DNA from 3 places in the Allobosea sp. P4_C6 genome. Region 2 is predicted to be linked to each of the others. Evidence: riboswitches for the same ligand, from Rfam matches in the RefSeq annotation. Region 2 holds a riboswitch; each other region holds the start of a gene.
The links. Region 2 has a riboswitch for cobalamin ahead of AC1DVA_RS03485 (ribonucleoside-diphosphate reductase subunit alpha). Riboswitches for the same ligand answer to the same signal wherever they lie in the genome.

Region 1 (10,208 bases), on a different contig from region 2:
GGGCGCGGCCCCAGTGAACAGCACCGTCGCCATGGCGCGCCGGCCGGCCATAACCGCCTGCGGCGCCATGCGCGCGGCGATATCACCCTCGAAACGCAGATCGTCGGCGAAGATCAGCCGGCCGTTGCGACGCACCCGCCAGCGATCATGCAGAAGCCCGCTGCGCAGCGTCTCGCCCATCGCCATCCGGCCGAAGAGCACGGCCTCGACAGCAACCAGTTCGGCATCGCCCTCGAGATCGGCGTCGAGCCGGCGCGAGAGGCGGCCGCCATCGAACAGGATCGTCTCCTGCGGCAGCCAGGCGAGCCGCGCGCCGGCCGAGACGCGCAGATGATTGTTGAGCGTCGCATCCGGCCCCGTCGAGCGATAGACACGCTCGCAGGCCTGCGTGGTCACGCAAGCCGCGGTATTCGCGCCGAGATTCACATCGGTGGCCAGGCGGTCGCCGCCCGTCAGGCCGCCTGCGGTGTTGATGAGGATCGCCTGCGGATCGTCGACGCCCAGCGTCTTGGGCAAGCGTATCTTGGCGCAGCCATCCTGGAAGAGACGTTCGAGACGCGTCGTCCCATCCAGCGACCGAAAACTCACGCCGGCATGGCCGACAGCACGCTGCATCCGTGGCGGTCCGGCGCCCTGCATCGCCGCACTATCGGCAGCCAACAGCATCTTCAACGCCGCTTCCGCTTCGGGACGAAGGCCTCAGCTTCGACTCCTGCCGCACCGATGCCCAGCGTCAGGCGGATCGCAAGCCGCACAGCTCTTCCCCCATCGCGATCCCGCCAAGCCACACGCACGCCGCATTCCCCTCTGCTGCCGAAAAAAGACGCAAGTGATATGCCAGCCGGGAGAGCTCAATGTCATTGCGATCAGAGTGGCTCGTCCGCGGCAAAGGATTGATCGGCCCGCGCCGGCTGGCGGGCGCGTTTGCACTGCGCTTCAGTGCCATCACCTGCATTCAAAAGCGGCAGGAGGCACCGACCATTCGGTCCTCAGCGGGCCGAGGCCATCGATGACGCCATCCAAGAAACTGATTTGCACAATAAAGCGGCATCAATCGCCCGCTTTGCGAGCCAAACCCTCAGGGGTGCTCAACCGATCATCACCGCCAAGGCGCGCCGGCCTCGTTCAGTCCGAACGCCTCTGTCGGCACGGCGCTTCCCGGTCTATGCCCGTAGCAGACGAGGCGATTCCCATCGGAGCGCCTATCGTCGCAATATCCCGAGCGCCTTCCGCAGCGCCGGAGACGAGGAGATCACCATGGAGATCATGCGCGCCGGCTCCCGGCCGTCCGGGAAGGGACCGGCCGACTGGTTCACCGGATCGGTCCGGATCGACCCGCTCTTCAATCCGCATGCGCCAGAGCGCGTGCAGGGCGCCAGCGTCACCTTCGAGCCCGGCGCGCGGACGGCCTGGCACACCCACCCGCTCGGCCAGACGCTGGTCGTAGTCAGCGGTGCCGGCCGGGTGCAGCGCTGGGGCGGGCCGATCGAGGAGATTCGACCGGGCGACGTGGTCTGGTTTCCGCCCGGCGAAAAGCACTGGCATGGCGCGGCGCCGGCAACGGGCATGACCCATATCGCCATTCAGGAAGCCGAGAACGGCAAGGTCGTCGAATGGTTGGAGCAGGTCTCGGACGCCCAGTACGGCGGCTGATCGCCGCCCAATCGAGCCAGCCTGACTAGGTCCTACCGCGAACGGGACGATGACGCCTCAGCCTTCCACCCTTTTGCGCGAGCCGCGCCATGCCCTCGTCGAGGCTCCGACGCCGCTCCAGAGGCTGCGCCGTTTCGAGGAGAAGCTCGGCCGGCCCGGCGTCTACATCAAGCGCGACGACCTGATGGAGATCGCGCTCGGCGGCAACAAGCTGCGGAGCCTCGAATACTGGCTGGGCGCTGCGCTGCGCGAGAAGGCCGATATCCTTCTGGTCGGAGGCGGTGCGACCTCCAATCTCTGCCGCCTCACGGCCGCGGCTGCCTCGCTCGTCGGTCTCGACTGCATCGTCCTGCACAATGCGCCGGATACGCCGGAGAATCGCGAGCGCTCCTTCCTGAACCGACTGTTCGGCGCCGAGCTGCGCTTTATCGGAGCGGTCGATGAAAGCCAGCGCAACGCAGCGCTCGCCGAAGCGGCGGCGGAACTCGTGCGTCAGGGGCGGAAGCCCTACATCGTTGGCGACCCCGTGCTCGGCGCGATGGGCTATGTCCGGGCCGCCTTCGAACTGCATGAACAGTCGCAGCGGGAAGAGGCACCGATCCGGCACGTCTTTCTCGCGGGCTCGATGGGGCCGACAGAGGCCGGCTTCATCTTCGGCAATGCCCTGCTCGGGCATCCCTTCCAGGTCCATCTCGTCAGCGTCGAATACGAGCGAGCGGAGCTGGAGGAGCATGTCCGGCGCATCTATGAGGGCCTGCGCGACCGGACGGGGCTCGATGTCGCGCCTCTCGATGCGGCGCCGCCGCAGTATCACATGGAGCATCTCGGCGGCGGCTGGGGCGTGCCGACACCGGCCTCGGAAGCCGCCATCCTGGCCTTCGCCCGCACCGAGGGCATCCTCATCGAGCATGTCTATACGGCGAAGACCTGTGCCGGCTTCGTCGAGGYGCTCACCGAGGGCCGGATCGCCGTCGGCGAGCCGGCCTGCGTGATCCATACCGGCGGCACCGCCGCATTGTTCTCGCAGTTCGGATCGTTCAGGACGGTGACGTAGCGTCTGCCCGCTTGACGCGCCTCGGCGCCGCCCTATGGTGCCGGTCGATCGAGGTTCTCCGGGTCGCACCCCGGAGCTAAGAGGGAATTCGGTGAGGCGCCTTTCGCCGAAGCCGAGGCTGCCCCCGCAACTGTAAGCGGCGAGCCTTCCGTCCATCGTCCACTGGTGCCCCGCGCACTGGGAAGGCCGGGCGGATCAGGCGTCGACCCGCGAGCCAGGAGACCTGCCGCGATCGCGAGACGTCTTTCGGGCGGGGTGTTCCGGAGGGATGCGCGTCGGCGGCGTCCCCAGACCCCGCATCCGGCCGTATCCGCCCAGACTCCCCGCGCTCATTCGGGGAGCGATGAAATCCATGTCCACGATATCCGCTGATGCCGCCGCGCAGGCCGCACGTCACTTGACGCGCCCGCGTCGCGCGACCTATGAGAAATGCAACATTGTTACACTTGATGTCCGTTGCGCCGGGGCCTCGCTGCTCCGCTGCCGTGACGCCCTCTCCAAGCCGGTCCCGTTCATGCGTCGTGCCTTCCAGTTCGTTCCCGCCTTGCTCGCCGTGGCGGCCGGCGGCGTCCTCTTCACTGCCGGCGCCTCGGCAGCTCCGACGCAATATCCGCTGACGCTGGAGAACTGCCGGGAGACGATCACCTTCGCCGCCCCGCCCAAGCGCGTCGTCGCGCTCGGCCAGACTCAGACGGAAATCCTTTATGCGCTCGGCCTCGGCGACCGTGTCGTCGGCACCGCCGTCTGGTTCTCTCGGTCGCCAAGCCCTATGAGCCCGTCAACGCCAAGGTGAAGCGCCTCGCCGACAACGATCCGAGCTTCGAGGCCGTCGTCGGGCAGGAACCCGACCTCGTCACCGCGATGTTCGAATGGCATCTCGGGCCGAACGGCATCGTCGGCAAGCGCGACCAGTTCCACAAGGTGAAGGTGCCGACCTATGTCTCGCCGACCGATTGCGTCGGCAAGGACAATTCCGGCCCCGGCGACGGCGTGCGGACGCAGATGTTCTCGATGGAGCTCGTCTATCGCAACATCCGCGAGTTCGGGCAGATCTTCGACGTTTCCGACCGCGCCGAGAAGCTCGTCGCCGAGCTCAAGGCGCGCGAGGACAAGGCCGTCGAGCAGGTCGCAAAGCTGAAGGCGCAGGACGTGCCCGTGGTCGTCTGGTTCTCCAGCAAGGACATCAAGGGCGACGGCTTCATGGCCGGCAAGAACGGCGTGCCGGCCTATATCCTGTCGCAGCTCGGGGCGCGCAACATCATCACCACCAACGAGGAATGGCCGCTGGTGGGCTGGGAGAGCATCGCCGCCGCCAACCCGGCCGTGATCGTCACGGTCAGGATGGACCGCCGCCGCTTCCCGGCCGACGATATCGAGAAGAAGCTCGAATTCCTGAAGACGGATGCCGTCGCCAGCAAGCTCGACGCGGTGAAGAACAACCGCGTCGTCATCATCGACGTCGGGGCCACTCGCGCCGGGCTCGATACGGTCGATGGCATCGAGACGCTCGCCAAGGCGATCGCGAGCTTCGGCATCGCCCCTTGAGCCACGCCGCCCACGGTCCGAACTGGCCGGCGCGGATCGGTCTCGCGCTGCTGTCGCTGCTGGCACTCACCTTGTCGGTGGCGCTGGCGGTGACGATCGGCGAGATGGCGATCCCGTTTCAGGTCGCCGTCAAGGCGCTCGGCAACGGGCTGTTCGACCTCGACCTGCCGGTCAGCGCGATCCAGCAGGGCGTCATATTCGACTACCGCCTGAGCCGGGCCTTGATGGCCGGCCTGTGCGGCGGGGCGCTCGCGCTTTCCGGCGCAATCCTGCAGGCGCTGCTGCGCAATCCGCTGGCCGAACCCTATATCCTCGGCATCTCCGCCGGCGCCTCGACCGGCGCCGTCGCGGTGCTGATCCTCGGCATCGGCATCGGCGGCGTGGCGATCAGCCTGTCGACGGGCGCCTTCATCGGCGCCTGCGCGGCGCTGGCAGTCGTCGCGCTGCTCGCGACCGGAGCGGGTGGCGCCAGCGACCGCGTCATCCTGGCCGGCGTCGCGACCTCGCAACTCTTCAACGCCGCGACGGCAACCATCGTGATGACACTCGCCAGCGCCGAGCAGGCGCGTGGCGTCATGTTCTGGCTGCTCGGCAATTTCGGCGGCGTGCGCTGGCCGGATCTGTGGATCGCGACGCCGGTCGCCCTGCTCGGCTTCGGCGTCTGCATGCTGCACGCCAAGGCGCTCGACGCCTTCGCCTTCGGCGTCGACGCCGCCGCCTCGCTCGGCATCGCGGTTCTGCGCGTGCGGATCGTGCTGTTCGCGACGACGGCGGTGATGACCGCCGCCATGGTCAGCATCGTCGGCACGGTCGGTTTCGTCGGCCTCGTCATCCCGCACGCCGCGCGTTTCCTCGTCGGCTCTGGCCATGCCCGCCTGCTGCCGGCCTGCCTCGTGATCGGCGCGGTCTTCATGATCCTCGCCGACATCCTCTCGCGCGTGTTGGTACCGCAGCAGATCCTGCCGATCGGCGTCGTCACCGCCCTGTTCGGGGCGCCGGCCTTCGCGCTGATCCTCTATCGCGCCAGGAGACCTGAGTGAGGAAGCCGGCATGACGCTCGCGACGCAGGACGTGCGCTGGAGCGCGGCCGGACGGATGATCGTCGACGGCGTGACGCTCGCGGCGGCGCCGGGGCGCATCCTCGGCCTGATCGGCCCCAACGGCTCCGGCAAGTCGAGCCTGCTCAGGCTGCTCTGCCGATTGCGCAAGGTGGCGAGCGGCGTGGTGACGCTCGACGAGCGCGACATCGCCCGGGTGCCGCGCCGCGAACTGGCACAGCGGCTCGCCTTCGTCGAACAGCAGGCCACGACCGAGATCCAGCTCTCCGTCTGCGAGGTCGTCCGCCTCGGCCGCACGCCGCATCGCGCCGCGCTCGCCTCGTGGAGCGCCGCCGACGAGGCAGCCGTCACCGAAGCGCTGGTGCGGGTGGGCCTCGAAGACCGGCATGATCAGCCCTGGCACACGCTCTCGGGCGGAGAGCGCCAGCGCGTCCATATCGCGCGGGCGCTGGCGCAGGAGCCGAGCGAGCTGATCCTCGACGAGCCGACCAATCATCTCGACATCCAGCATCAGCTCTCGATCCTGACGCTGATCCGGCGGCTCGGCATCACCTGCATCGTCGCGCTGCACGACCTCAACCTCGCCGCCCTGTTCTGCGACGAGATCGCGCTGCTGCATCATGGCCGGTTGCTGGCGGCGGGCACGCCGGAAGCCGTGCTGACGGAAGAGACCATCCGGACCGTGTTCGGCGTGGCCGTGGCGATCAAGCCCGGCCATGCCGGGCGCCGGCATATCGAATACCTGGTCGACCTCGATCGGGACCAGCCGGGAGTGTGACTGGGCGTGTGCTGGAGCGTGCTTATCCAGCTCGGAACCACGCCATCATCCCGGACGGAGCGAAGCACAGATCCGGGATGACATGTATTTCTAGCAATAAGCGCCAGGTTCAGCGGCCGGAATTCAGCGCCTCTTCGGCGTAGCGGGCGACCAGGCGCTTCTGGATATCCGTCTCGGGGCCCGAGCCGGCGGCAGTGATCGCGCTGATCGCCGCATCTCCGCTCAGGCCGAGCGCGACCAGGATGCAGGTCGCGACCATGCCCGTCCGCCCGATGCCGGCTGCACAATGCAGGAACAGCGCCCTCCCCGCCTTCAGGTCGCGTGCAGCCTCTTGCGCGAGGGTCTTCAAGCCGCCGCCATCCTCGGGAACGCCGAAATCGCCGATCGGAAAGCTTGTGACGGGGATGCCGAGATCGTCCTGCCGCGCGGCATAGTCCGGCGACTTCAGCCGGATTTCGTCCGATGGCGTCAGGCAGATCACGCGGGCGATCCCCTGCCGCTGCAGATCTGCCAGATCGTCCGCCAGCGACCGCAAACGGCCCGGCATCGGTCCGAGCCAGAGCTTGCCGGCGATTTCAGCGGGTAAATCGACGCGTCGCATGAAGCCCGAACCGGCGCTGCTCATTGGATCTCTCCTGTGACGTTCAGGCGATCAACCCCTTCGCCTGAACGGCCATGACACGCTCCTCATTGGCCGGAATGACGAGAACCTTGAAGTTCCCGAGGAAAGCAAGGCGCTCGAGGATGGCGTACCGGACCGGCGCGGCATGCTCGCCGATGCCGCCGGTGAAGACGAAGCCGTCGATGCCGCCCATGGCAGCGGCCATCGCGGCGCCGAATTGCGCGACCTTCAGCGCGAAATAGTCGAGCGCGAAACGCGCCTGCGGATCGTCGCTCGCGAGCAGCGTCTCGACATCGTTGCTCAAGCCGGAAAGACCGAGCAGGCCCGACTGCTCGTAGAGGGCGTTCGAGACCTCTTCCGCGCTCATCCCGAGGCTCTGGAACATGTAGAGCACGGCGCCGGCATCGAGCGCGCCACTTCGGGTGCCCATGGGCAAGCCGTCGAGCGCGGTCATGCCCATGGTCGTGTCGATGCTGCGGCCACCCCGGATGGCGCAAAGGCTCGCGCCATTGCCGAGATGGGCGGCGACGATGCGCCCGGCGTGGAGATCGGGATGCTGCTCGGCCAGAACCATCTCCAGCCATTGATACGACAGGCCGTGGAAGCCGTAGCGGCGGATGCCCTTGTCGCGCAGCCCCTGTTCGAGCGCGAAATTATGGGTGAGCGGATCGTGCCCGGCATGGAAAGCGGTGTCGAAGCAGGCGATGTTGGGCACGTCGCCCATCAGGCGCTGCGCAGCCGCTACCGCAGCGAGATTGTGCGGCTGATGCAGCGGCGCCAGCGGCGAGAGCGCCTCCAGCGCAGCGAAGACAGCCGGCGTCACCACGACCGGCTCGGCATAGTTCTCGCCACCATGGACGATGCGATGGGCGACGGCCTGCATCCGCCAGCCATCGTCATGCCGGTCGACGAAAGCGAGGACGGCGGAGAGCGCGGTGTCATGGTCGCAGGCCTGCGGCAACGCGATGCGCTCGCGCCTGCCGTCGGCAAGGCTTGCATCCATCGCGGGCTCGGCTTCGCCGAGGCGCACCGCCTTGCCGCGGGCGAGCACGCCGAGGTCGTCGCTGCGGAAGACCTGGAATTTGAGGCTGGAAGACCCGGCGTTGAGGACGAGGATCGTATCGATCACTTGATCCGCCCCGTGCGGCGCGCATCGGCCAGGAGCACGGCCAGAACGCAGGAGAGCAGCCGCGCACGCAGATTGTCGGCCCGGCTGGTCAGGATGATCGGCACGCGCGCGCCGAGCACGATCCCGGCGGCATCGGCGCCGCTCAGGAAGGTGAGCTGCTTGGCCAGCATGTTGCCGGCCTCTATCTCGGGCACGAGAAGGATGTCGGCATGGCCGGCAACGGCGGAGACGATGCCCTTTTCCTTCGCCGCCGCGGCGCTGATCGCATTGTCGAAAGCGAGCGGCCCGTCGACGATGGCATCGGTGATCTGGCCGCGCTCGGCCATCTTCGAGAGCGCAGCGGCATCGAGCGTCGCCGGCATGTGGGGGTTGACGGTCTCGACCGCCGCGAGGACGGCGACTTTCGGCAGATCGTCGAGGCCGCCCAGAGCGACATGCCAGAGATTGACGGCATTCTGGACGATGTCGGCCTTGGTAGCGAGATCCGGCGAGATGTTGACCGCCGCATCGGTGATGATGAAGGGCTTGGGATAGCTCTCGATATGCATCACGAAGGCATGGGAAATGCGCCGCTCGGTCCGCAACCCGGAATCGGCCCGTACGACGGCACCCAGAAGCTCGTCGGTATGCAGCGAGCCCTTCATCAGCGCGCCGAGCTCGCCGCCCGCCGCCAGTGCGACGGCCTTCGCCGCGGCCTCGTGACTATGCTCGGTGTCGACGAGCTCCCAGGGCGAGATGTCGATGCCGGCCTCCCGCGCGGCAGCGTGGATGCGGGCGGCCGGGCCGATCAGGACCGGTTCGATCAACGCCTCGCCGGCCGCATCGGCCACCGCTTCGATCACATTGGCCTTGACGGGATGGACCACGCCCGTGCGCACCGCCGGGAGATCCTGGCACCGACCGAGCGCGAGCTGGAGATATTCGGAAGCGGACAGCGTCTTCATGGCATCTAATCCTGTTCGGCGATCCAGCGGGCGATCCCCGGCCAGGTTTCGCCAAGCGTCTTGCGGCCCATGAACAGGCCGATATGGCCGCCGGGCACCAGCTTCTTCTCGACCTTCTTTTTCGGCGTCCCGACGAGATCCTCCGCCGCGAAGACCTGCTCGCTGGTGGTGATGTCGTCCGCCGCGCCAGCGAGGAGATAGACCGGGCAGGTGACATCCTTCAGGCTCAGGCGCCGGCCGAGCCCGACGAACTCACCCTTTGCGAAGCGGTTTTCCTTGAAGATCTGCTCGATGGCCTGGAGATAGTAGACGCCAGGCAGATCGAGCGGGTTCTCGTACCAGGCCGCGAAGGTCTCGGTCCGGTCGAGATAGTTCCTGTCGGCGAGATTCTGGTAGAGCCGGATGAACTTGTCGACGTAGTGCTCCTCCGGATGCATGTTCTTCCAGCCGGCGAGCATGAAACGGCCCGGCATCAGCCCGCGCCCGAGCCGTACCATGTCGCGATAACTCTTCAGCGGCATGGTCTGCGCCATCTGCTTGATCGGTCCATCGCCTGCATCGGCATCGATCGGAGAGCCCGCCAGCACCAGCGACCTGACCTTGCCCGGAAAGCGGGCCGCCAGCATCGCGCTCAGCCAGCCGCCCTGGCAGAGGCCGACCAGATGCACGACACCGCCGAGATCGTCGATCGCGGCATTCAACTCGGCGAGATAGGTGTCGATGCTGAAATAGCGCATCTCCTGCGTCGCCGGCTTCCAGTCGGTGACGAGGGCGTGGTCGATGCCGTTCGAAAGCAGCGTCTCGACGAGGCTCTGGCCCTTGTCGTAATCGGCAATGGTCGCGCCGTGCCCGGCATAGGGCGCATCGATCAGGACGGGAACGCCATCGGCACGCGGCTTGCCGAATTCGCGCAATCGCATCGTCTGAAGGTCCAGGCGCACCGTGTTGGGCGTGGCCCAGTCCGGCGGCGGCGGGCGGGTGATCTTCACCGCCTCGGACAGGAAATCGAGATTGCGCTCGGTCAGGCGCAAGGCGGCATCGACGGGCCAGAACCAGGGCAGGCTGAGTTCGGCGGGGCGGTCTGCGGCGAGTTGCGCGGCACGCGTCGTCTTCTTGCGGGCGGTCATAAGCGGATCCAGATCTCCTCCCGTCAGCTCGGACACTAGGAAGCCGACAGGGCGATGACAACCGGTGCGGACGGGCCAGCACCGGACGATGGAGCGGCCCTCAGGAGAAGATCACCTTGCGGAACCGCGTGAGCGCGAAAGCGAAGTAGGCCGCGCCGATGGCGATGATCTTGGCGATTTCCGGCCAGACGATGTCGAGGCCCGCGCCGCGATAGAGCACGCCTTGCGAGAAGGCGACGAAATGCGGCGTCGGGCTGAAGATCCGCATGATCCATTGCAGCCAGAGCGGCATGCTCTC
Region 2 (10,208 bases):
CGTGGATTCGCCTGGCGCAGTCGCCTCGGGCGGCCCGGCGAAGGGCTGGAGCGACATCATCAGCACGAACAGGCCGAAGCCGGCGAGGCCGTTGCCGAGCGCACCCGTTCCGGCAATACGCGCGGTTGAGCCGGATCGTGCCGGCTGGTTGGTGATCGAGCCCTGGACGCTCTCGCTCATGGCCGCTTCGCGTTGGACTGGACGACCTTGCTCCGGGGAGCCGGGCTGGCTGTCGACACCGTAGGCTCTGACATATTAAGGGCCTCTAACTCCGCCAGCCTGACGGCAAAAGCACCTGACGACGCTGCCGTTTACGTCTCTTTTACGCCGACGCGTTGAGCTTCGCGCCATAAGCATAAGATCGAATCGGGAGCAACCATGTCCGTCCCCGCCGCCGCGAGCGAGCAGGCCCGCCTGGACGAGCTGGCGCAGTATGACATCCTCGATACGCCGGGAGAGGAATCCTTCGACCGGATCACGCGCCTCGTTCGCCGCACATTGAAGGTGCCGATGGCGACCGTGACCTTCCTCGACGGCCACCGGCAGTGGTTCAAGTCGCGCGAGGGCTTGTCCGATTGCGAAGGAGATCGGCGTAGCGCGCTCTGCGATGTCACGATCCGCCGTGGCGAGCCGTTGATCGTGCCCGATACCCGTGCCGATCCGCGCTTCACCGACAACCCACTCGTCACCGGCGCGCCGCATCTGCGCTTCTATGCCGGCATACCGCTGCGAGGCGAGGGCGGTCACAATATCGGCACGCTCTGCGCCATGGACACCGCGCCCCGCGCCTTCAATGGAGAGGATGTTGCGATCCTCGCCGATCTCGCCGCGATCGTGATGGACGAGCTCCGGTTGCGTCTGCTGGTGTCCACCGATGTCCTGACCGGCGCACTCTCACGCCGCGCCTTCCGCAATGAAGCCGGCAAGGCGATCGCCCTCGCGCTGCGCCATCGCCATGAGACGAGCTGTATCGCCTTCGACCTCGACCACTTCAAGACGGTGAACGACACGCAGGGCCATGCCGGCGGGGACACCGTGCTGGCCGGCACCGTGGCCGCCTGCCGCGACCTGCTGCGCCAGAGCGACCTGATCGGGCGCCTAGGGGGCGAGGAATTCGCGATCCTGCTGCCGCATACGGGGCTGCAGGCCGCTCTCAGCGTCGCGCAGAAGCTGCGGGAAAGCATCGCCGCCCAGCGCTTCGAAGGCGTCGACGGGCCGTTCGCCGTGACCGCGAGCTTCGGCATCGCGGCGCTTTCAACTGCCGCATCGGACCTCGAAGCCGTGCTTCAGCAGGCTGACGAGGCGCTCTATGCCGCCAAGACCGCGGGTCGCAATCGCTGCATTGCGGCCCATGCAGGCGCTGCGAGCAGCTCGCCCTTCGGTCGGCGCGTGCTCAAGGCCGGCAGCATCGTGTTCAACGGTGGCCGCTCGGTGATAGACTGTACCGTCAAACGCCTTTCCGACGAGGGCGCCAGCCTTGCCGTGATCGATTCGGCCGGGGTGCCCAGCCGTTTCAAGCTCGCCATCGAAGCCGATAACTTCTCGCGTTTCGCGCATGTGGTCCGCAAGGCTGGCCCTGAGATCGACGTTCAGTTCGCCTGAGGTGGTTCAGATGGAGCGCCGGTGGCGTTGCGTGTGCGTGCGCGGCACTTCAGGGGTTCGACGGCAGCTGCTGAGCCATTCATCCCCGCTTTCCACAACGGCTTGTATCCAGCACATACGAGAATTGACGGATGAATGGAAATGACCGCTAAATGTAGTGGTCACGGTCTCTCGAATCGCAAGATCGAGAGCTAAGAGGGAAGCCGGTGCGAAGCCGGCGCTGCCCCCGCAACTGTCAGCGGTGAGTTCTCGTCCAGCGTTAAGTCACTGAGGTCGCAAGGCCTTGGGAAGACGGACGAGAACGACGACCCGCGAGCCAGGAGACCTGCCGCGACCCTAGTTAACGTCCTCGGGCGGGGTGTCCCGGTGGTGCGCTGGCAGGTCGCGGCCTCTCTTTGTCGCGCGCCCTTTCCACGCGTCCGCCTTGGCCTTTGCCCCCAACATCTTGATCTTGGGGTTTGGAGCCGATGTCTCTTTCCGTTGAAGCCGAACGGCCTGCGCCGGCGTCGTACAGTGCCGAAACCGTTTCGCAGCCGCGCGCCGCTGCGAGCGAGCCGGGCTTCCAGGTGATCCGCCGCAACGGCGCGGTCACGCCCTTCGACGCCTCCAAGATCGCGGTGGCCCTGACCAAGGCGTTCCTGGCTGTCGAGGGCTCGAGCGCCGCCGCCTCGCGCCGCATCCACGACATCGTCGCCGACCTCACCACGCAGATCGTCGCCGGCCTGACGCGCCGCGCCGATGCCGGGCGCACCTTCCATATCGAGGACGTGCAGGACCAGGTCGAACTCGCGCTGATGCGCTCCGAGCATCACAAGGTCGCCCGCGCCTATGTGCTTTATCGCGACGAGCGGACGCGGGAGCGGGCGAGGGCGCTGGCCGAGGCGAAGCCCGCCGCAGCCGCAGCCCCGTCGCTGCAGATGAAGCTCGCCGACGGCGTGCTGGTGCCGCTCGATGCCGGGCGATTGGCCAAGGTGGTGCGCGAAGCTTGCGCCGGGCTCGATGGCGTTTTGGCGGAACCGGTCCTCGCCGAGGCGCAGCGCAATCTCTACGACGGCATCTCGCTCGACGAGCTGGCGCTCGCCCCGATCCTGGCCGCGCGCACCCTGATCGAGTCCGAGCCGAACTATGCCCAGGTCTCGGCGCGGCTCCTGCTCGACAAGCTGCGGCGCGAGGCGCTGAGCTTCGTCCATGGCCATGCCGAACAGGCGACGCAGGCCGAAATGTCAGGGCGTTATGCCGACTACTTCCATGCCTATGTGAAGACCGGCATCGAGAACGAGCTGATCGATCCCGAACTCGGCCGTTTCGATCTCGCCCGCATCGCTACCGCTCTCAAGCCCGAGCGCGACCTGCATTTCGACTATCTCGGCTTCCAGACGCTTTACGACCGCTACTTCCTGCATGTCCGCGGGAACCGCTTCGAGCTGCCACAGGCCTTTTTCATGCGCGTCGCGATGGGCCTCGCCATCCGCGAGATCGATCGCGAGGCGCGGGCGATCGAGTTCTACGATCTGCTGTCGTCCTTCGATTTCATGGCCTCGACGCCGACGCTGTTCAATTCGGGCACGCTCCGCCCGCAGCTGTCCTCCTGCTTCCTGACCACCGTTGCCGACGATCTCGACGGCATCTTCAAGGCGGTGAAGGACAATGCGCTTCTGGCCAAGTATTCCGGCGGTCTCGGCAACGACTGGACGCCGGTGCGCGGATTGGGCGCCCATATCAAGGGCACCAATGGCGAGAGCCAGGGCATCGTGCCGTTCCTGAAGGTCGCCAACGACACGGCGATCGCGGTCAACCAGGGCGGCAAGCGAAAGGGCGCGGTCTGCGCCTATCTCGAGACCTGGCATGTCGACATCGAGGAGTTCCTCGATCTCCGCAAGAACACCGGCGATGACCGCCGCCGCACCCATGACATGAACACGGCGAACTGGATTCCCGACCTGTTCATGCAGCGCGTCGCGGCCGGCGGCCAGTGGACGCTGTTCTCGCCCGACGAGACGCCGGACCTGCACGACCTCTACGGCAAGCCGTTCAAGGCGGCCTATGAAGCCTATGAGGCCAAGGCCGACCGCGGCGAGCTCAAGGTGTTCAAGCGCGTGGCCGCGCTCGATCTCTGGCGCAAGATGCTGACCATGCTATTCGAGACCGGGCATCCCTGGATCACCTTCAAGGATGCCTGCAATCTGCGCTCGCCTCAGCAGCATGCCGGCGTCGTGCATTCGTCCAATCTCTGCACCGAGATCACGCTCAACACCTCGGCCGATGAGGTCGCGGTCTGCAATCTCGGCTCGGTCAACCTCTTTGCCCATGTGACGGCGGAGGGGCTCGACCAGGCCCGGTTGGCGAAGACGGTGAAGACCGCCATGCGGATGCTCGACAATGTCGTCGACATCAATTTCTACACGATCCCGGAGGCGCGCCGTTCCAACCTGCGCCATCGCCCGGTGGGCCTCGGCATCATGGGCTTCCAGGACTCGCTGCAGACCCTGCGCCTGCCGGCGGCTTCGGAAGGCGCGGTCGCCTTCGCCGACAGCTCCATGGAGGCTATCAGCTTCCATGCGATCTCGGCCTCGGTCGATCTCGCCGCCGAGCGCGGCCGCTATCCGAGCTTCGAGGGCTCGCTCTGGTCGAAGGGCATCCTGCCGATCGACTCGCTCGACATCCTCTCGGAAGCCCGCGACGGCGATGTCGAGCTCGACCGCTCGGCGACGCTGGACTGGGAGCCGCTGCGCGAGCGGGTGAAGACCATCGGCATGCGCAATTCGAACACGATGGCGATCGCGCCGACCGCGACGATCTCCAACATCGTCGGCGTCTCGCAGTCGATCGAGCCGTCCTACAGCCAGCTCTACGTCAAGGCCAACATGTCCGGCGACTTCACCGTGGTGAATGCCGGGCTCGTGCGCGACCTGAAGGCGAGGGGGCTTTGGGACGAGGTGATGGTCTCTGACCTGAAATACTATGACGGCAAGGTCAGCGGGATCGACCGCGTTCCGGACGACCTCAAGGCGCTCTACGCGACCTCCTTCGAGATCGAGACGAGCTGGCTCATCCGCGCCGCGGCGCGCCGGCAGAAATGGATCGACCAGGGCCAGTCGCTCAACCTCTACATGGCGCAGCCCTCGGGCCGGAAGCTCGACGAGGCTTATCGCTTGGCTTGGCGGCTCGGCCTGAAGACGACCTATTACCTGCGCGCGCTTTCGGCGACCCATGTCGAGAAGTCGACGCTGAAGGGGACGGACGGCAAGCTCAACGCGGTCTCGTCTGGCGTGCCGGTCGCAGCAAAGGCGCCTGTCGTGGCCGCGCCGATCCTGGTCGATATCCCGCTGGAGAACGGCATGGCCGTGCCCAACGCCTGCTCGATCGACGACCCGACCTGCGAAGCCTGCCAGTAACAACCGCCGTCATTCTCGGGCGAAGCGAAGCGCAGACCCGAGAATCTCGACCGGAGGAGGGCGCTGGACCCCTCCTTTGGCCGGAGATGCTCGGTCAGGCCCGAGCATGACGCCCTTCATTTCACGAACGGAATTTTCCCATGCTCGACTGGTCCGACACCAAGCCCGCGACCCCGGCCAACCCCGCCATCCTGACCAACCCGACACCCGCGGCCGACGCCACCGGGCTGGGCGCCATCGACCGCACCGGCGGGCGCGTCAGCGTCGACGAGAAGCGGATGATCAACTGCCGCGCCGACGTGAATCAACTCCTGCCGCTAAAGTACAAATGGGCTTGGGAGAAGTATCTCGCCGGCTGCAACAACCACTGGATGCCGACCGAGGTCTCGATGCAGGCCGATATCGCGCTGTGGAAGTCGAAGGACGGGCTGACCGAGGACGAGCGGCGCATGCTCAAGCGCAATCTTGGCTTCTTCGCGGCGTCCGAGAGCCTCGTCGCCAATAACATTGTGCTCGCGATCTATCGCCACCTGACCAACCCGGAATGCCGGCAATATCTGCTGCGCCAGGCCTTCGAGGAAGCGATCCACACGCACACCTTCCAGTACATCGTCGAGAGTCTCGGCCTCGACGAGGGCGAGCTGTTCAACATGTATCGCGAGGTGCCTTCGATCACCGACAAGGCGGCGTGGGCGCTGAAGCATACGCAGAGCATCGAGGACCCCGATTTCAGCACGGGGACACCCGAGAACGACCAGGCGCTGCTGCGCGACCTGATCACCTTCTACGCGATCTTCGAGGGCATGTGGTTCTACACCGGCTTCGCGCAGATCCTCTCGCTCGGCCGGCGCAACAAGATGGTCGGCATCGCCGAGCAGTATCAGTACATCCTGCGCGACGAGTCGATCCATCTGAACTTCGGCATCGACGTGATCAACCAGATCAAGATCGAGAACCCGCATCTCTGGACCAGGGCCTTCCAGGACGAGGTGCGCGGCATGATCCGCGATGCGGCCGAGCTGGAAGCCTCCTATGGCCGGGACACGATGCCGCGCGGCTTCCTCGGGCTGAATGCGGCGCTCTGCGAGCAGTACATGCACTTCATCGCCAACCGCCGTTGCGCCCAGCTCGGCCTCGCGCCCGTCTTCGGGGAGACCGAGAACCCGTTTCCGTGGATGTCCGAGGCGATGGATCTCAAGAAGGAGAAGAACTTCTTCGAGACCCGCGTCATCGAATATCAGAACGGCGGCGCGCTCAGCTGGGAGTGAGGGCAGGAGCTGGAGTTCTCCAGCTTGAAGACAATCTCCGTCAGCGGCCCGAAAGGCGGCTGACGGGGCTTGCCGGTAGTTATGACCCGGTACCGGACTGGTCAGCGCAGGGGGTAGCCTGGATTCGCATAAGACATATTATGGAACTATCTTGCTGCCCGGAGAAGCGGCTGGCTCCCTCGGCCTATGCCGCGGCCGTCACCGTCATTCCATCAAACGCCATATCGATATTGTCCGCCAAGCGACTGGACAGGCTCGCATAATCCAGATCGATGTGGAGGTTGGTCAGGATCGCGCGTCGCGGTTTCAGTGTCGCGATCGCCTCGAGTGACTGCTCCAGGTGGAAATGGCTCGGATGCGGCGTCTCGCGCAGGCAGTCGATAATGAGGACGTTGAGGCCAGCCATGGCTCCCATCGCGGCCGGCGGGATGAGGCTGACATCCGGCAGATAAGCCAGGTCGCCGAAGCGGAAGCCGAGCGCCTCGTAATTGGGCCCGTGCTCGACCCGGAACGGCAATGCCGTGATCGGCCCGCCGGCACCGTCGATGATCTGGCTTCGTCCGGCCGTGATCTGGTCGAGATCGAGGATCGGCGGATAATAGCTGCCGGCCGGCGTCTCGAAGAGATAGCCGAAGCGCGAACGCAGCGAGGCTTCCGTCGTCGTGTCCGCGTAGATTCGGATGCGCTGACGCGTATGCAGGACAAGGCCGCGCAGGTCGTCGATGCCGTGGGTGTGGTCGGCATGGTCATGCGTCATCAGCACGCCGTCGAGCGCCGGCACATCGGCCGAGAGAAGCTGCTCGCGCAGATCCGGCGATGTGTCGACGAGGACCCGCGTCGTGCCGTCCGGTCCTGAGCGCGTTACCAGGATCGAACAGCGGCGCCGGCGGTTCTTCGGATCGGCCGGGTCGCAGGCGCCCCAGCCGGAACCCGGCCGCGGCACGCCACCCGAAGAACCGCAACCGAGGATCGTCACCGTCAGCGTCATGGCGTGCGATCAGGCGACCTGCACGACGGGCGCGGCATGATCCATCTTCCAGTAGCAGCGGCGGGCATTTTCGCTGGTGATCCGGGCGATCTCGTCGAAGGAAACCCCGATGGTTTCCGCGAGAACCTTCGCTGTTTCAACCACATAGGACGGCTGGTTGCGTTTGCCTCTGAACGGGACAGGGGCCAGATAGGGCGCATCCGTTTCGACCAGCAGGCGCTCGCGCGGCACCATCCGGGCGATGCGGCGCAGATTCTCCGAGGTCTTGAAGGTGAGTATTCCCGAGAAGGAGACGTAGAGCCCGAGCTCGACACCGGCCATGGCGAGAGCCTCGCCGGCCGTGAAGCAATGCAGAATCGCAGGGAAGGCGCCCTTCCCCGTTTCCTCCCGCAGGATCGCGATCATGTCGTCGTCGGCCTCGCGCGAATGGATGACGAGCGGCAACTGCGTCATCCGTGCAGCCGCGATGTGAGTGCGAAGGCCTTGCGCCTGCGCCTCGCGCGGGCTCGAATCGTAGCGATAGTCGAGTCCGGCTTCACCGATGGCGACGCAGCGCGGATGGCGCGACAGCTCCGCGAGGCGCTCGGCCGTGACGTCGAGCTCCTCATGGGCGTTGTGGGGATGCGTGCCGACCGAGAACCAGACCGACGCGAACCGCTCGGCGATGGCGGCATAATCGGCGAAGCGCGCCACGCGTGTCGAGATCGTCACCATCCGCCCGACGCCCGCGGCTTCCGCCCGGCCGACATAGGCCGGCAGTTCCTCGGCGAAGTCCGGGAAGTCCAAATGGCAATGCGTGTCGATCAGCATCGAGAGCCTCTAACAAAATCCGGCGGGGTCTCGACGCCGGCAATTCGAACGCTCCGCCAGGAGCGGGGTGAAGCCGATACCATTGGTATCGGCAAGCGCCGCGACACGGCGGGCGGCCGAATTCCCGGCGCCGAAGGTGAGCTTTGGAGGGCCGCCTGCGGCGTCGGAACGACTTGCCGATACCGACGGGTATCGGCTGCGCGCTCCTCCTGGCATGCGACTCCTCCAAAGCTCATCGAGACCCCGCCGGGTTTTGTTAGAGGCTCTTGGCTGCCTGCCCGTCCTCGGGCTCGACATAGCGCGGGAAGATCGCGCTCGGCGCCGGCAGCGGCGTGCCGCTGGCAAGGCGGTGTCCGGCTCCGATCGACGCGAAGCTGCGTGCATCGGCCGCGACGCCGAGCAGGTCGAGCAGCTTGCCCGCCGCCTCCGGCATCACCGGCTGCACCAGGATCGCGACCTCGCGCAGCACCTCGATCGTGACGTAGAGCACGGTGTCGCGCCGCGCCGGATCGGTCTTGGTCAGGCGCCAGGGTTCGTTGGCGGCGAAATAGCGGTTCGCTTCCGCCACCACGGCCCAGAGATCGGCCAGCAGGCTATGAAGAGCGAAGTCCGTCATGGCCTCGCGCGCCTTCGCGAGCGCGCCATCGGCCATGGCGAGCATGGCTTCGTCGGGCTCGGTCAGCGTTCCGCATGGCGGCACCCCGCCCTCGCAGTTCTTCGCGATCATCGAAAGCGAGCGCTGCGCGAGGTTGCCGAGGTCGTTGGCGAGATCCGCATTGATCCGGCCGATGATCGCGTCGTGGCTATAGTTGCCGTCCTGGCCGAAGGAGACCTCGCGCAGGAAGAAATAGCGCAGCTGGTCGACGCCATAGGTCGCGGCGAGGTCGAAGGGATCGACGACGTTGCCGAGCGACTTCGACATCTTCGTGCCCTTGTTGAGCAGGAAGCCGTGGCCGAAGACGCGCTTCGGCAGCGGCAGCCCCGCCGACATCAGGAAAGCCGGCCAGTACACCGTGTGGAAGCGCACGATATCCTTGCCGATGATGTGTACGTCGGCCGGCCAGTAATGCGCGCGCGGGCTTTCCGGATCGGGGAAGCCCGTGCCGGTCAGGTAGTTGTTGAGCGCATCGACCCAGACATACATCACGTGCTTGGGATTGCCCGGCACGGCCAGGCCCCAGTCGAAGGTCGTGCGGCTGATCGAGAGATCCTCGAGCCCGCCCTTCACGAAGGAGACGATCTCGTTCTTGCGCGTCTCCGGCGAGATGAAGTCCGGGACGTCCTCGTAGAGCTTCAGCAGCCCGTCCTGATAGGAGGCGAGGCGGAAGAAATAGCTTTCCTCCTCGACCCACTCGACCGGAGTGCCCTGCCCGCCCAGCCGCGTGCCGTCGGGCTGGAGCGTCGTCTCCTCCTCGCCGTAGAAGGCCTCGTCGCGCACGGAGTACCAGCCGGAATACTTGGCGAGATAGATGTCGCCATTGGCCTCCATCCGCCGCCAGAGCTCGTCGGTCGAGACCTTGTGGTCGGGGTCCGTGGTCCTGATGAAGCGGTCGAAGGAGCAGCCGAGAGCCTGCTCCATCTCCTGGAAGCGCGCCGCGATCTTGTCGACGAATTCCTTCGGCGAAAGGCCGTTCTGCGCCGCCGTGCGCTGCACCTTCTGGCCGTGCTCGTCGGTGCCGGTCATGGCGAAGACGTCGTAGCCATCGAGCCGCTTGAAACGCGCGATCGCATCCGACGCCACCATCTCATAGGCGTGGCCGATATGCGGCGGCCCGTTGGTGTAGTGGATCGCGGTCGTCAGGTAGAATTTCGGGGCCGTGGCCATCATCTGTCCGAGAGCTTCGCTTCACGCTGCGCGCGAACGGGAAACCGCAGCCGACAGATCATGAAACAGGGTCATCACCAGCGGCCGGCGGTCGAGATTATAGGTCTCGACCTCGCGCGCCGCCTGGCCCAACTTGTCCCATACCTCCGCCAGTGGTGCAAGGCGCGCCGGTTGCGCTGCAGCATGCGCGTGGAGGTGGTCCGAGATCCAGCCCTGGACCGTCTCGATCATCACGGCGAAGTCGCGTTCGCCGGCCTTGCCGGCGACATCCTCCGCGAGGGCGAGCAGGGCCGGAATGTCGACCTGGGGCAGCGCGTCGA
Region 3 (10,208 bases), on a different contig from region 2:
CGCGTCGCGCGGTCTGCCGCAGCAGCTCCATCACTTCGAGCTGGTGCAGCGGGTCGAGGCCGGCGAGCGGCTCGTCGGCGAGTAGATAGGGCGCTTCGACCGCGAGGGCGCGGGCCAGCAGGACGCGGCGGCGCTCGCCACCCGAGAGCGTACCCATGGTGCGATCGACGAAACCCGCGACGTCGCAATGGTCGAGCGCTGTGGCGATGGCCGCCCTGTCGGCTTCCGAGAGGCCGCCGAAGGGGCGGCGGTGCGGCAGGCGGCCAAGCCCGACCACGGTCTCGACCGAGAGCGGCCAGGAGGTATCGCCGCCCTGGGCCAGGAACGAGACGCGCCGGGCCAGCGCCTGCCGGCCGAGCGCGCGGGCGCTCTCGCCGTCATAGTGGACGGCGCCCCGCGCCGGGGCGAGCAGGCCGGCCATGACGCGCAGCAGCGTCGTCTTGCCGGCGCCGTTGGGGCCGACGAGGCCGAGGAGTTCTCCGGGTCGAACAGTGAGATCGGCTTCTTGGATTATCGCTTTGCCGCCGAGCTCGACGGTGATGCCGTGCGCTTCGATGGCCATCACGCCTCCCGCCGCATGCGATTGACGAGGCTGAAGAGGAAGGGTGCACCGATCAGCGCCGTGACCACGCCGAGCTTCAGTTCCGGCCGGATCGGGGCGAGCCTGAGCGCGGTATCAGCCAGCAGGACGAGGATGGCGCCGCCGAAGCCGCTGACCAGCAGCAGCCGGCCGGGGCGGTTGCCGACCAGCGGGCGCAGCAGATGCGGCACGACGAGGCCGACGAAGCCGATCGCGCCGGTGACCGCGACCGCGCTGCCGACGGCGAGCGCCGTGCCGCCGATCAGGCGGGCGCGCAGCCAGGTGAGATCGAACCCAAGGCTGGCGGCCGTGTCCTCGCCCAGCGTCAGCGCGTCGAGGGCCGGTGCGGTCGAGAGCAGCAGCGCCCAGCCGACGAGCATCAGGGGCAGGGCGAGCAGGACATGGTTCAGGCTGCGGTCGGCGAGCGAGCCCATCAACCAGAACACGATCTCCAGTGCCGCATAGGGGTTGGGCGCAAGGTTCAGTGCCAGCGAGGTGGCGGCACCGGCGAAGCTGTTGAGGGCGACGCCGGCGAGGATCAGCGTCGTGGTGCCGGCGCCGCGTCCGAGCAGGATGAACAGCAGGAGCGTGGCGACGATGGCACCGGCGATGCCGCCGAGCGGCAGGGCGAGCGCGACGCTGGCTGAAAGCCCGCTGTAGAAGGCGACGACTGCGCCGAAGGCGGCGGCGCTCGAAATGCCGACGACACCGGGCTCGGCCAGCGGATTGCGCAGCAGGCCCTGCATGGCGGCGCCCGACAGGCCGAGGCTGAAGCCGACCAGCGCGCCAAGGATCGCGCGCGGCAGGCGCAGCTCCGTCAGTACGAGTGCGGGCAGGCTCTGTCGCCCAGCCAGACAGTCGCGGATCGCCGCGCCGAGATCGAGCGGGGCGTAGCCGACCGCCGTCGAGAGAGCAAAGACGGCGAGCGTCGCGAGCGCGAGCAGCGCGATGAGAAGCGCCAGCGATGGCGGCTGGAAGGGCAAGGTCTTCATCGGTCCTCTTCGGCAGCGCGCGCGAGCAACTCGATGGCGTCGAGCACGCTCGGACCGGCGCAGGTCCATAATCGTGAGGGCAGGGCGACCAGCTTCAGGCGCTCGCGGAGCCTCTCGATCAGCGGATGCTGCAGCACCTCATGGGCGAGCGAGGGCGGGCCGCCCGGCGTATCGTTGAGGATCAGCATCTGCGCGCCGCCGAGCGCCACCGTCTCCAGCGCGATCTGGCCATAGCTGTCGATGCCGAGGCCGGCGGCGATGTTGTCGAGCCCGGCCAGCGTCAGGATCTCGTCGACCAGCGAGCCGCGCCCGACCGTGAAGCCGTTCGGCCGGAGCACGATGGCGCGGCGGCGCTCAGTCGGACGCTTCGCTGCGAGAACGGCGAGGCGCGCGTCGATGTCGGCAACGAGCGCCGCGCCGCGTTCCTCCTCGCCGAGCAGCGCCGCCATCTCCGCGATCTGCGCGCGCATTTCGGCGATGTTGCGGGGCACGCCGAACTCGCGCACGCGCATGCCGACCCGCTTGAGCAGGCCGACGGTCGCGCGGGTGGTGTAGGCGCCGGCGATGACGAGGTCGGGCCGGGAGGCGAGCACCTGCTCGACGAGGCCGTGATTGACCGGGATCGCGCGTGCCGCCTCTGCCATATTGGCGTTGCGCGGATCGCGCGAGAGCCAGGTGATCGAAGCGATGTGCTCGGGCGGCGCGAGGCGCAGGACGAGTTCGTCCGTGCACATGTTGAGCGAGACGATCCGCGCCGGCTTCGCCGCCGCTGGCGACGCGCCAAACGCCATGGCGGCGAAGGCCGCGATGGCGAGAGCGCACAAGCCGGTCAGCCAATGCCTGGCGCGGAACGGCGTCATCCGCCGATCGCCACCTTGATGCCGCCATAGGCGCCGAAGCCCGGGACGAGGAAGCCGACGGGGTTCTCCCAGCGCTTGTCGAAGAGATTGTCGATCCGCCCGAACACGCTGACCTTGTCGGTCGCCTTGTACTCGGCGGCGAGATTGACCAGCGTCGCGCCCTTCGCGTTCATGCGCGGGACCGAGAAGTCGCGATTGCCGTCGACCCATGAGCCGACATAGAGCAGCGTCGCCGAGAAGGTGAGCTTATCGGTGGGCGTCCAGGTCGCGGTGGCGCTCGCCTTGTGGCGTGGGCGGCGCAGCAATTCCTGCCGCGCGATCTCGTCCTTGGCGAGGGTGAAGGTGTAGTCGGCGCGGATGCGGAACTGCGGCGAGATCTCCAGGGCGGCGAAGGCTTCGACGCCCTTGGTCTGCGCCTTGCCGATATTGGCGTAGGAGTTGCGTGCCGTGTTGGTGACGATCAGGTTGTCGATGTCGTTCTGGAACCAGGTCCCGCCGAACTGCAGTTGCTTGTCGAAGAGCGGCTGCTCGAAGCCGATATCCCAGCCGCGGCTTTCTTCCGGGCTCAGGTTCGGGTTGCCGAAGAAATTGAAGCCGGGGCGATAGTCGATGAAGAGCTCGCTCAGCGTCGGCGCCTTGAAGCCGGTGCCGTAGCTCGCCTTCAGCTTGGTCTCGATGCCCGGGACGATCACCGCGGGCGCGATGCGATAGGTGGTGTGGCCGCCATAGCTGTCGTCATTATCGTGGCGGATGTTGGCCGCCAGGAAATAGCGGTCCTGAATATTGCCCTGATATTCGAGGTAGGCGGCCTTGTTGCCGTTGGAAGCGACGAGGCTCGCGGTGTCCAAGCGCTCGCGCTCGTATTGCAGGCCCATGATCAGGTTGTGGCCCTTGGTGATCTCGAGGTTGCCGCGCCAGTCGACCTTGGTGCGCTCGCCCAGGTTTTCGTTGGGCAGGCCGAGGATGCCGGTCGTGCCGTTGGCCGTTCGCGTCGCCCGGTCCTGGTTGGTGTAGGAAACGCCGAAGGTGTTGACGAAACGTCCGGCGAACGGATCCCAGACGACCTCGCCGCGTGTGAAGGCCTGTGCGTAGTTCTGCAGGGAGCGATAAGGGGCGGGGCGGCTCGGGAAGCCGGTGTCGCCGGTATAGCGCAACTGCCCGTCCTGATAGCGGCCGACCCAGTTGAGCGTCAGCGTGTCGCCGAGCGCGACGCCGATGCGGCCGGAATAGCTGTAGTTGTCGAAGGCATTCGGATTGATGCGGCGGCCGGGCGGGACGAGGTTCGGCGGCGTGACGTCGGTCGCATCGGTGCGGAAATGCGCGACGTTGAAGGCATAGTTGAAACGATCGTCGCCACCGCTGAAACCGGCGGACTGGTTGAAGGTGCCGTGGGAACCGGCTTCGACCCGCGCGGTCGCCCTGGGCGGCCCCTCACCGCGTTTCGTGGTGACCGAGATGACGCCGCCGATCGCATTGGCGCCGTACAGGCCGCTCTGCGGGCCACGCAGCACCTCGATGCGCTCGATGTCGTCGGTCAGCATCGAGCCGAAATCGAAGGAGCGGTTGGGCGTCGAGGGGTCGTTCGCCTCGATGCCGTCGATCAGAACCTTGACGTGATTGGAGTTGGTGCCGCGCATGAAGACCGAGGTCAGGCCGCCCGGTCCGCCTGTCTGGACGATGTTGAGGCCGGGCACGGTGGCGAGAGCCTGGGGCAGGGTGCGGCGCTGCTGCTGCTCGATCTCCCTGGCGGTGATGACGGTGACGGAGCTCGCGATCTCGCGCGCCGGGGTCGGCGTGCCGGTCGCGCTGACAACGATCTCGTCGAGCGCGAGCGGGGCGGGTGCGTTCTGGGCGAGTGTCGGGGCGGAGCAGGCCAGTGCGAGGAAGGAAACGCATAGCAGCAGGCGGCCGCGTTCTGCGGCTGGAAGGGCGGGGATCACGATGGAGACCTCGGGCGTTGACGTCAGTGGCACGTCACCGCGAACGCGATCTCCCATCGCCGCGCAAAAGGCGGCAAACAGTCAAATCAGCGATCGGCGCACCCCGTCCGAACGTGTTCGCGTGTGACCACGGCTGACGGCAGGTCTCCTGGCTCGCGGGTCCATGCCCTTCGCCGCCTTCCCAGGTCCGAGGTCCCAGTGGCGTATGGCGAAAGGCTCGCCGCTTACAGTTGCGGGGGCAGCCGCGGCATGGGGTGGCTGGCCACCCGCACCGCGTTCCCTTTTGATCCCGTGAGGGAACCGTCCCGGTGACGATTACGGCGGAAAAGTGTCGTCGTCAAATAGGTTTAACCAAAGGTAAGGACGGGGGCGGGAGATCGCGCGCCATGTCGTATCCGGAGGCCAGCCGTCGCGATCGCGCCGGTTTACGCCCGCGAGCCGGCGCGGCAGAACAGAAGCCACGGGCCGGGTCGGAATCACCATCTCTCGGCGCTTTCCGCGGCTTGGCCGCTCTGCTGTTGCCGAGGATGACGATGCTTAGGTTGCCGGACTTCGACGAGCAGATCGACCGCCGCGGGACCCATTCGGCCAAATGGGACACGATGGAGAAGTATTATGGCGTTGCCGCTTCAGACGGCATTGCCATGTGGGTGGCCGATATGGATTTTCGGCCGCCGCCTTGCGTCCAGCAGGCGGTCGAGCGCATGGCGGCCCACGGCGTCTATGGCTATTTCGGCGACGACCGCACCAATAGCGACGCCATCCGCTGGTGGATGAAGACCCGCCATGGCTGGGACGTGGCGTCGGAAGCGATCTTCACCACCCATGGCCTCGTCAATGGCACGGCGCTCTGCGTCGATGCCTTCACCGCGCCGGGCGATGGCGTCGTGCTGATGACGCCGGTCTACCACGCCTTCGCCCGCATCATCCGCTCGGCCGGCCGGGAGGTCGTGGAGTGCCGGCTGCCGATCGAGGAGGGCCGCTACGTCCTCGACATCGCCGGCTGGGATGCGCAGATGACCGGCCGCGAGCGGATGCTGATGCTGTGCTCGCCGCACAATCCGGGCGGGCGCGTCTGGACATGCGACGAACTCCGCGAGATCGCGGCCTTCTGCAAGCGCCACGACCTGATCCTCGTCGCCGACGAGATCCATCATGATCTGGTCATGCCGGGCGCCAGGCACACCGTCATGCCGCTGGCTGCGCCTGAAATCGCGGACCGCCTCGTGATGATGACGGCGACCACCAAGACCTTCAACATCGCGGGCGCCCATGTCGGCAACGTCATCATTCCCGACGAGCCGCTGCGCGAGCGGTTCCGCGCCCGGATGAACGCCCATGGCATCTCGCCCAATTCCTTCGGCATGGCGATGGCGACCGCCGCCTACAGCCCCGAAGGTGCGGCCTGGGTCGACCGGCTCGTGGCCTATCTCGACGGCAACAGGAAGCTGTTCGACGACGGGGTGAACGCCATTCCCGGCCTGCGTTCGATGCCGCTCGAGGCGACCTATCTCGCCTGGGTCGATTTCGGCGGGGCTGGCATGGAGCCGGCGGAATTCACCGCCCGCGTCGAGAAGCAGGCGAAGATCGCGGTGAACCATGGCGCGAGCTTCGGGGCGGGGGGCGACAGCTTCCTGCGCTTCAACCTCGCCACGCCGCGCGCCACCGTGATCGAGGCCGTCGAGCGGCTGAAGGAAGCGTTCCGCGATCTGCAATAGCGCCGAATGCGGGACGGTTCTGTCGTCCCGCGCCATCTCCCCGCTTCTCGCAAAGGCGGCACTGGCTTATTGGTGAAGCGGGAGAACTCATGAGACGCATCTCCAGATATCGCCGTCGCAGCCTGTTTCAGGTTGGGTAGCCCATGACGGCCGGCACGCCCCATCACATCGTCATCGTGGGAGCCGGCTTTGGCGGGCTGGAGGCGGCGCGAAATCTCGCCGGCGAGCCGGTCAGGATCACGCTCATCGACCGGCGTAACCATCACCTCTTCCAGCCTTTGCTCTATCAGGTCGCGACGGCGTCGCTGCCGACCTCCGAAATCGCCTGGCCGGCCCGTTCGCTGCTGCGGCGATACAAGAACGTCACCACGCTGCTGGGCAGCGTCGTCGGCGTCGATGCGGGGGTGAAGACGGTGCTGATCGAGGGCGAGCCGCCGCTTGCCTTCGACAGCCTGATCCTGGCGACCGGGGCACGACACTCCTATTTCGGCCATGACGAGTGGGAGCCCTACGCACCCGGGCTGAAGACGCTCGAAGACGCGACGAAGATCAGGCGGCGTATTCTCTCGGCCTTCGAGCAGGCAGAATGGGAGACGGACGCTGCCCGGCGCGCCGAGCTCCTCACCTTCGTGATCATCGGCGCAGGTCCGACCGGGGTGGAGCTTGCCGGCACGATCGCCGAGCTGGCGCATGACACGTTGCGCGGCGATTTCCGCAACTTCGATACGCGCTCCGCACGCGTCATCCTGGTCGAGGCCGGCCCGCGCATCCTGGCTGGCTTCACCGAGGACCTCTCGGCCTATGCGGAGCGGGCGCTGATCGGGCTCGGCGTCGAGATCAAGCTCGGTCACGCTGTCTCGAACTGCACCGCGGACGGGATCGAACTCGGCGGCGCCTTCCTGCCGGCCAGGACGATCCTCTGGGCGGCGGGCGTCGCTGCTTCGCCTGCGGCGGAGTGGCTCGGCGCGCCGGCCGACAGGGCCGGGCGGGTGATGGTCGAGCCCGACCTCACGGTACCCGGCCAGCGCGATATCTTCGTCGTCGGCGACACGGCCCATGTCGTCTCGGCCGACGGCAAGCCGGTGCCCGGCGTCGCGCCAGCGGCCAAGCAGGAGGGGCGCTACGTCGCCGGAGTGATCAAGGCGCGGCTGAAGGGCGAGGCCGCGCCGCCGCCCTTCGCCTACAGCAATGCCGGCAATCTCGCGACGATCGGCAAGCGCGCGGCGATCGTCGATTTCGGCTGGATCAAGCTGAAGGGGCGCATCGCCTGGTGGACCTGGGGCGTCGCGCACATCTTCTTCCTGATCGGCCTGCGGAACCGCCTCGCCGTCGCGCTGAACTGGCTGTGGATCTATGTCAGCGGCCACCGCAGCGCCCGCCTGATCACGCAAGGGCAGGCGAAGAGCGGCGAAGCCGACGCGCCCCGCTGATCGCGTTTCTGTCCCGCATCAGGAGCGCGCGAAATCCTCCGGCCGGAAGAAGGGCGTGTCCTTCAGTTCGGCCTCCTCGAAGGCTTCGAGATCGCGCCTGATTGTGGCGCTGTCTTCCCTGAAGAAGGCGGCGGCGAGGGCCTGCGCGACACGCTCGCCGGCGATCGCGACGCCCGGAATGTCGCTCGCGATCGCGCCATGGCTGACATTGGCTCCGTGGTTGACGAGATGGATGCGGGAGAGTTCGGCCGGCGCGGTGGCATCCCTGGGCAGGAGCTCGAATCCCGGTCCGAGATAGGGCGCCTGCGCCAATGTCGGGCGTGCAAGCTCGGCCGGCGGCGTATAGCGGTCGCTCCAGCGCGCGATATGTCCGGCGAATTCCGACAGTTCCTGAATACGCGCCGCGTCGACCTGAAAACCCGTGGCGACGATGAGGAAGTCGTGGCGGCGCTCGATGCGGCCCTCGGGCATGTCGATGTCGAGCACGACCTGCCCGGACTCGCGTCTGACCGAAGCGACGCGATGCCGGAAGCGGATGCCAAGCCCACTGGATTTCAGCGCACGCAGCACGGTCTCGTGCGGTGGCGGCGCGAGCATGTCGTCGAGATAGGCGGCGAGTGCCCAGCGGTCGGCGTCGGTGAGGGTGCTCCAGCCGTGGAAGAAGCCCTGGGTCGCCGAGCCGCGGCCCTTGTTGATCTGCGGCAGATGCGACCGGCGCAGATACATCTCTACGTTCGCCGCGCCTTGCTCGAGAGCGGTGGCAGCATTGTCCCAGGCCGAGGCGCTGCCGCCGATGACGCCGATCGACTTACCGCGCAGTCGCTCGAAATCGATCGGGTCGTTGCTGTGGGCCGCGAAAGCGGGTTTGAGGTCGCGCGGGACGATATCCGGCCAGAGATCGCCGCCCGCACCGCCGCGCCCGGTGGCGAGGACGACATGGCGGGCGAATACGGTCTTCGTTCCCTCGGCGGTCTTCAGATCGAGTGCAAGCAGGCGGTCATGCGGGCGCAGCTTCGTCAGCGCCGTGCGGTGCTGCACAGGCAGGGCGAGCACCCGCTGGAGCCAGCTGAGGTAATCGACCCAGACGGCGTTCGGGATCTTGTAGAGCGCCTCCCAGGCCGCTTCGCCGAAGCTGGCGTTGTACCAGGCGGCGAAGGTCAGCGCCGGCATGCCGAGCGCCGGCCCGGTCAGCGTCTTGGGAGAGCGCAGCGTGTCCATGCGCGCATAGCTGTTCCACGGGCCTTCGCGGCCGGGCTCGTTGGCATCGAATAGGCTGATGTTGACGATGCCCTTGGCCAGCAGGGCCGAGGCGGCGGCGATGCCGTTCATGCCGGCGCCGATGATGGCGACGTCGAGGACCGGCTCGCCGTCTGCCATCGCCTTGGGATGAAGCCAGGGCTTGGCCGGGATGCCGAGCAAGGCTAGGTCACGCTTCACCCGCGCTTCGTGGCGGGCAAGACCGTCGGCGATCGGCACTGGCGTTGCGATGCGCTTCATCACGAAACCTCCGCCGACTCGCGGGTGGCTTCGGTCGTGCCGAAGCCTTGCCCGGGGATCGAGGCGAGCAGGGCCTGCGTATAGGGGTGCCGGCGTTGGCCGAAGACCTCGGCCACCGTCCCGGCCTCGACGACCTCGCCGTTCTTCATCACCGCGATCAGATCGCAGACCTGCGCGGCGACACGCAGGTCGTGCGTGATGAGGACGATGGAGAGGCCGAGCCTTTCGCGCAGGTCTGCGAGCAGCTTCAGCACCTGCGCCTGCACGGAGACATCGAGCGCCGAGACCGGCTCGTCGGCGACGAGGACATCGGGTTCGAGCGCCAGAGCACGCGCCAGGCCGATGCGCTGGCGCTGGCCGCCGGAGAACTCGTGCGGGTAGCGGTCGACCGCAGCGGGATCGAGCCCGACGAGGCCGAAGAGTTCGCGGGCGCGTTCGAGCGCCTGCCTACGCGGCATGCCGTTGACGACGAGCCCCTGCGCGACGAGATCGCCGGCCTTGCGGCGCGGGTTAAGCGAGGCGAAGGGGTCCTGGAACACCATCTGGATATGCCGGCTGCGCGCGCGCATCTCGGCGCGGGACAGCTTGGTCAGATCCTCGCCCTGGAGCCGGATCGCGCCCGTGTCGGGGTCGATCAGCCGGATGATGCAGCGCGCCAGCGTCGACTTGCCGGAACCGGATTCGCCGACGATGCCGAGCGTCGCGCCCTTCGGCAGGGTGAGCGTGACGTCCTTGACCGCGTGGGTGACGCGCTGGCCACGGCCGAGGAAGCCGCCGGTGCGATAGGTCTTCGAGACGTTTTCGATCGTCAGGATCGCCTCGTCCGAAAGCGGGCGCGGCGGCGGCGGCTTCAGGGCCGGAACGGCGGCGATGAGCTGGCGCGTATAGGGGTGGGCGGGGTGGTTCAGGACGGTCTCGGGCTCGCCTTGCTCGACGACGAGGCCGCGTTGCATCACCATGACGCGATCCGCGATCTCGGCGACGACGCCGAAATCATGCGTGATGAAGAGCACTGCGGTGCCCTTGCGCGCCTGCAACTCGCGGATGAGCTTCAGGATTTGCGCCTGGGTGGTGACGTCGAGCGCCGTCGTCGGCTCGTCGGCGATCAGCACCTTCGGATCCAGCGCGAGCGCCATCGCGATCATGGCGCGCTGACGCTGGCCGCCCGAGAGCTCATGCGGATAGGCCTTC

Region 1: another riboswitch for cobalamin. It lies ahead of AC1DVA_RS05230 (ABC transporter substrate-binding protein); the one in region 2 lies ahead of AC1DVA_RS03485 (ribonucleoside-diphosphate reductase subunit alpha).
Region 3: another riboswitch for cobalamin. It lies ahead of AC1DVA_RS09095 (TonB-dependent receptor plug domain-containing protein); the one in region 2 lies ahead of AC1DVA_RS03485 (ribonucleoside-diphosphate reductase subunit alpha).

What each region holds. Positions count from the first base shown of each region.
Region 1 is NZ_JBFUIF010000005.1:83,622-93,829, forward strand. It holds gene AC1DVA_RS05215 (urease accessory protein UreD) at 1-666, opposite strand, end outside; gene AC1DVA_RS05220 ((R)-mandelonitrile lyase) at 1,258-1,653, shown strand; gene AC1DVA_RS05225 (1-aminocyclopropane-1-carboxylate deaminase/D-cysteine desulfhydrase) at 1,703-2,707, shown strand; cobalamin riboswitch at 2,742-2,952, shown strand; partial or broken gene AC1DVA_RS05230 (ABC transporter substrate-binding protein) at 3,222-4,252, shown strand; gene AC1DVA_RS05235 (FecCD family ABC transporter permease) at 4,249-5,292, shown strand; gene AC1DVA_RS05240 (ABC transporter ATP-binding protein) at 5,303-6,088, shown strand; gene AC1DVA_RS05245 (protein-tyrosine phosphatase family protein) at 6,198-6,713, opposite strand; gene AC1DVA_RS05250 (acetate/propionate family kinase) at 6,733-7,839, opposite strand; gene AC1DVA_RS05255 (bifunctional enoyl-CoA hydratase/phosphate acetyltransferase) at 7,836-8,783, opposite strand; gene AC1DVA_RS05260 (alpha/beta fold hydrolase) at 8,789-9,910, opposite strand; gene AC1DVA_RS05265 (ABC transporter permease) at 10,011-10,208, opposite strand, start outside.
Region 2 is NZ_JBFUIF010000003.1:122,507-132,714, reverse strand. It holds gene AC1DVA_RS03495 (O-antigen ligase family protein) at 1-180, opposite strand, end outside; gene AC1DVA_RS03490 (sensor domain-containing diguanylate cyclase) at 379-1,602, shown strand; cobalamin riboswitch at 1,750-1,949, shown strand; gene AC1DVA_RS03485 (ribonucleoside-diphosphate reductase subunit alpha) at 2,070-4,997, shown strand; gene AC1DVA_RS03480 (ribonucleotide-diphosphate reductase subunit beta) at 5,138-6,265, shown strand; gene AC1DVA_RS03475 (MBL fold metallo-hydrolase) at 6,450-7,253, opposite strand; gene AC1DVA_RS03470 (TatD family hydrolase) at 7,263-8,063, opposite strand; gene metG (methionine--tRNA ligase) at 8,320-9,888, opposite strand; gene AC1DVA_RS03460 (DNA polymerase III subunit delta') at 9,910-10,208, opposite strand, start outside.
Region 3 is NZ_JBFUIF010000009.1:88,110-98,317, reverse strand. It holds partial or broken gene AC1DVA_RS09110 (ABC transporter ATP-binding protein) at 1-496, opposite strand, end outside; gene AC1DVA_RS09105 (FecCD family ABC transporter permease) at 562-1,572, opposite strand; gene AC1DVA_RS09100 (ABC transporter substrate-binding protein) at 1,569-2,432, opposite strand; gene AC1DVA_RS09095 (TonB-dependent receptor plug domain-containing protein) at 2,429-4,405, opposite strand; cobalamin riboswitch at 4,494-4,691, opposite strand; gene AC1DVA_RS09090 (MalY/PatB family protein) at 4,906-6,090, shown strand; gene AC1DVA_RS09085 (NAD(P)/FAD-dependent oxidoreductase) at 6,234-7,520, shown strand; gene AC1DVA_RS09080 (NAD(P)-binding domain-containing protein) at 7,539-9,017, opposite strand; gene AC1DVA_RS09075 (ABC transporter ATP-binding protein) at 9,017-10,208, opposite strand, start outside.